Regions from separate parts of the Alteromonas sp. ABH2_165 genome, predicted to be linked through region 1. Evidence: riboswitches for the same ligand, from Rfam matches in the RefSeq annotation. Region 1 holds a riboswitch; the other holds the start of a gene.
What was found. A riboswitch is a leader RNA that binds a small molecule or an ion and turns the genes downstream of it on or off. The one in region 1 is predicted to bind cyclic di-GMP.

Region 1 (2,202 bases):
TGTCATGGGTTTCTTCCAGTCCAGCAGAAAGCATCTTTTTAATCGATTGCGAATAGTAAAAAGACGCGACTTCACACCAGGCGTTGGCAAAACAAAGGCGTACTTTGCCAGACTCATAATTGATATCACTGCGGCTCAGTGGCGCCAAAAGCGCTTCAGGCTGAGCGTTCATAGGCGGCATGGTGACCCGGGAAAAGTCAAACTTACGACCGGCAAGATGACGAAAAAGCGCCAGCAGAAAATAGCACCGAAGTTCCGTTAGTATTATGTGTGGCGATGAAGCAAATTCTACCGTGGTAATGGTACCGTCTGATTTCACCGTGAGATTGGCTTGCTCACCCATTAAATGACGGTAATGCTTGCCCAATACATGCATGGCGTCGTCGATATGTTTGCTGGCAGTCAAATACACCACCAGGTTACTCATTTTATTGAAATCGAGATAACCAATAAGTGAACGGCCGGTCTGTTGAAACTGACTCGGAGGACAAAGATCGTGGAAGAGGTTTGCTAAGGTCTCATCATCAAGTCTGCCGCTTTCAACGCTGGCAATACATTCCAGTGCAAGATTATCTCGCTCATTGTTAAGACCAGAATCCCGTCTGAAACTGAGTAAAGCCCGAATAATTGCTGACCAGAAAAGTCCTTGGTAATGCACGTGTGCTCCCATGTTTTAAGCTGCATGTTAGAATATAGCAAATGCAGGTTGCATGACAGAGGAGGGCACTATTTATTCCCTGGTACAAATGTGTCCCAAAGATCGAACGGATCTGTCCTGTTTTGCTTTACGCCGCCCTCGTATTATTACAACCGTTGATTGAATAAGGGAAACGTCACTTCCCCCAACAACATGCCAAACCTGCCGTGAGGCAGGGACGGAAAGCCACGGGTCTTACTGACCAACCGCCAGTAAGACAGCCGGGCTGCAGTGAAGTTGATTAATTACTTTCAGGCACACACTGCTCAAGGACTCAAAAAATGAAATTTAGCATCAAAGCTGCAGCACTGGTAACCACGTTTTTCGCAGCCTTTTCTTCAAACGCTGACGTAATTTCAACTTACGATATTGATTTCGCCACCGCTGATTTAGAAGCGCATCAGCAGAATAGTAGTAGTACTTACGATGTTTACACGAATGGCGTACTTAATTTACGAGAAAATGCGTGGGTAACGCTGAACCTGTTCGATACCTTTGGTATTTCAGAACTGGATCTCGATAATGGTGCGACATCATATAATTTCACTTTCGACATCAGAGTGCTGCCTGGTGCGAGAAATCCGAATCCTAACCCTTTTACTGAAATCGCTGGGGTGTGGTTTGCCGATTTTACTAGCGGTGAGCAGAACCACGATGCAAGTCGCACGTTCAATCTAGCAGGTACACAGAACTTCGGTATTCAGGACTTGGTGTACACCAATGCGCCTCGCTGGGAAACGTTTAGCATTAATCTAGACGATTACTTCTCGGGTGTTATCACGGATATCGTATTCATAAACGACTGTGATTTAAATGCTGGTTGTGGCGACATGAAAACTCGTTTCCGTAACGCCTCTATCACTGAAGTCAGTGAACCTGGCGCCATGTCACTCATCCTTTTAGGTATGGGATTGATGGGATGGCGCGCAAGACGCCAGAAATAACAAGTCGTCAGACTTCCTCAGCCCGCCAACGTCACATGGCGGGCTTTTTTGTGTTTGCGGATCAGTGTTCTGCAGCTTGACTCAGGTTATGAAGTTGTTAGACTGCAGGCGCATTTTTGCTACAACGATAAAAATGCATTAGGCCAAGGGGTGCCGGTTAGCGGCTGAGATCCATTGTGTGGGAACCCTTAAACCTGATCCGGATAATACCGGCGTAGGGATGGTGAAAAATTTGATTTAGCTACCTCAATACCTGCCTGTAAAACCGGATCTTTTTGATGACTGAAGAGATCCTTAATGAAAAAAAGCACATTACTCCTCGCCATTCTGGCAACACCGGCATTTGCTGATAACGACACCGACATAGAAAAAATCACGGTTACCGGCGATTTCAGAGCATCTACCTTAGAACAACTCAGCGCCAGCGCATCGGTTTTCGGCGAAGATCGCTTAGATAGCCGTCAGGCCTCTCACGTTGAAAATATGCTGAATGTAGCGCCCAATGTGAATTTTGCCAGTGGTGCTTCCCGTGGCCGTTTTATTCAAATTCGTGGTATCGGC
Region 2 (2,202 bases), on a different contig from region 1:
TGCTTACTGAATGCCTGTGTGGTGTTATCGGCCAGGTCATAGTCTTGTGAATTTGCCACAGCACAAACACTACAAAACGCAGTGAGAACAAAAATACTGCGGTACCAGAAACTCTTCATCATCATCCTGTCTTGAAAAAGTTAACAGCAAAGGGAAGCAGTAAATGCTTCCCTGGGTGGCCGGAGAGCACTCCATGGCACTCCGTATTGTGAATTGCCTTGTTATTAAGGCAGAAGAATCAGGGGGTATTGTCGGTGAGTACAGACGCTATCTCGCCGTTAATTTGTTTTTCAATCCAGATCCTGATTAATCTGGAACGACATATCCTGGTCGTTTCTGATAACTCACTCAGTTTATCTATGGCATCTTCAGTTAGCGTGAAGGTGGCTCTGCGCATGGGGCCCGTAGGCAACGGTGTAACAACGGGTGCGGGTTCTGGCAACGCGTAGAGTTTTGCACCTGAAGGCTTACCTGCAGCGTAGGTGAGCGCATCATCAATAAAGCTATCAATACTGACTGGCGCCGCAGGTTTAGCTGACAGCGTGGATTTTTTGAGACTGCAAAGGCTCATAAGATTCCCCCTTACCCCGGGACAGAAGCTCTTCGATAATACTGCGAATTTCCGTCGATGCTTTGCCGGTAGGCTCACTTTCCATTACCGACTGGCCGGATTCCTCAGAATCATCATACATGTTGCGACTGAATGTCACGGCATCCAACACCGGCACTTCAAAAGAGCGGCAGACCTCTTTAGCTTCTAATATGCGACTTGCCAGAGAAGGAAGGGAAGGACACTGGGTGATAACGAACGCCGCATTCATAGTGGGGTTAACCATTTTACACGTCGATAAAATGTCTTCCATATGAGGTACGGTTTTCAGGTCGCGACGTTTCGGACGCAAAGGAATAAGAATGTGGTCAGCCACCGCCATGGATGAGCGCAGAGCGAGGTTATCCTGACCACCGCAGTCGATAACGACAAAATCGTAATGTTCCCGCAGACTGAGAAGCTCATTACGGATCTTTCCGTATAGCTGAACGCAGTTAATCGAAGGTAACTTTTCGTTTGCCTTGCGTTCCTGTATCCAGTCTGACGTGGTGCGTTGAGGGTCGCAGTCGACCATCAGCACGCTGGCATTTTTTTCAGTTCGTAAATATACAGCGATGTTTTGTGCGAGACAGCTTTTTCCGCTGCCGCCTTTTTCGCCACCAACTAACACGATCATTGTCAGTTCCTCAACGTTCGCTACAGCAACCACTGCAGCTAATGAATGTGACTGAAAAAGTGAACCTAAGTCCCGAAGAACTATGCTTGTTCGGTAACCCCGCTATCGTGGTCTGCTACACAGACGGTAGACCGGAGGCTTTGCGTCACGGGTTTTCACGCCGCTTTGCCTTTTTCAACAGATTTACTACAGGCATTACAGCCGATTGTGGCTGCAGTAACCAGTTGGTGAGATAGTAGTCAAAACTGAATGCATCCGCCGCATGTTACGGAATATTCAGGGATAAAATAATATACCTTTTATTTCTTTACTACCGGTACTAATAAACCGTATCTGCGCACCGTTTATCCAATGTATAACCATCCTAAACCGGTTTTTATCTGTTACTATTAAGAGGTTATCAATATTTATACCAGCGAGAAGGAGGGGCGAGTGTCTAAGGCTGCCTTATTCAGTGCACTGTTGTTGGTTATCAGCGCGACAACAACCGCAAAGGAAAACGAACTGAGTGACGGATTCGCCGCTTTCAGTCATTTGTATGAAGAGCGGCTAGGGCAGGTGCGAGCCTGTATGAACCGTTCAGTGACGCGTTTTGATGTGTGTTCACCGGCTCTGCGAAACGATGGAAATGCGCCTTATATCCTTCATCACGGAAACAAAACCGCGAAAGTGGCCGTACTGCTCCACGGCCTGAGTGACTCGCCCTTTTATATGACGGGCATTGCCCGCTTCCTGTATGACAAAGGGTTTAACGTGATTGTGCCGCTGAACGTCGGGCATGGGCAGCTAGAAGCCGACGACGAAATGAGTGACAGCCAACTCGATGAGCGCTGGGCTGCACATTTGAATGATGTTATGGCGCTGGCTCCCCAGTTTGGCGACGAAATTTTCCTCGGCGGTTTTTCGACCGGTGGGGCGCTGTCGGTACAGCACTATCTTCATCACCCGGATAATATCAAAGGGCTAATGTTATTCT

Region 2: linked by a shared signal. The riboswitch ahead of ACXAFQ_RS10305 (AAA family ATPase) and the one ahead of ACXAFQ_RS01925 (PEP-CTERM sorting domain-containing protein) in region 1 are both predicted to bind cyclic di-GMP.

The regions. Positions count from the first base shown of each region.
Region 1 is NZ_JBSWWF010000001.1:440,105-442,306, forward strand. Features, by position in the region: gene ACXAFQ_RS01920 (helix-turn-helix domain-containing protein) at 1-658, opposite strand, end outside; cyclic di-GMP riboswitch class I at 843-931, shown strand; gene ACXAFQ_RS01925 (PEP-CTERM sorting domain-containing protein) at 979-1,641, shown strand; TPP riboswitch at 1,778-1,879, shown strand; gene ACXAFQ_RS01930 (TonB-dependent receptor) at 1,939-2,202, shown strand, end outside.
Region 2 is NZ_JBSWWF010000004.1:304,080-306,281, forward strand. Features, by position in the region: gene ACXAFQ_RS10295 (GGDEF domain-containing protein) at 1-59, opposite strand, end outside; gene ACXAFQ_RS10300 (ribbon-helix-helix domain-containing protein) at 239-571, opposite strand; gene ACXAFQ_RS10305 (AAA family ATPase) at 531-1,226, opposite strand; cyclic di-GMP riboswitch class I at 1,316-1,406, opposite strand; gene ACXAFQ_RS10310 (alpha/beta hydrolase) at 1,659-2,202, shown strand, end outside.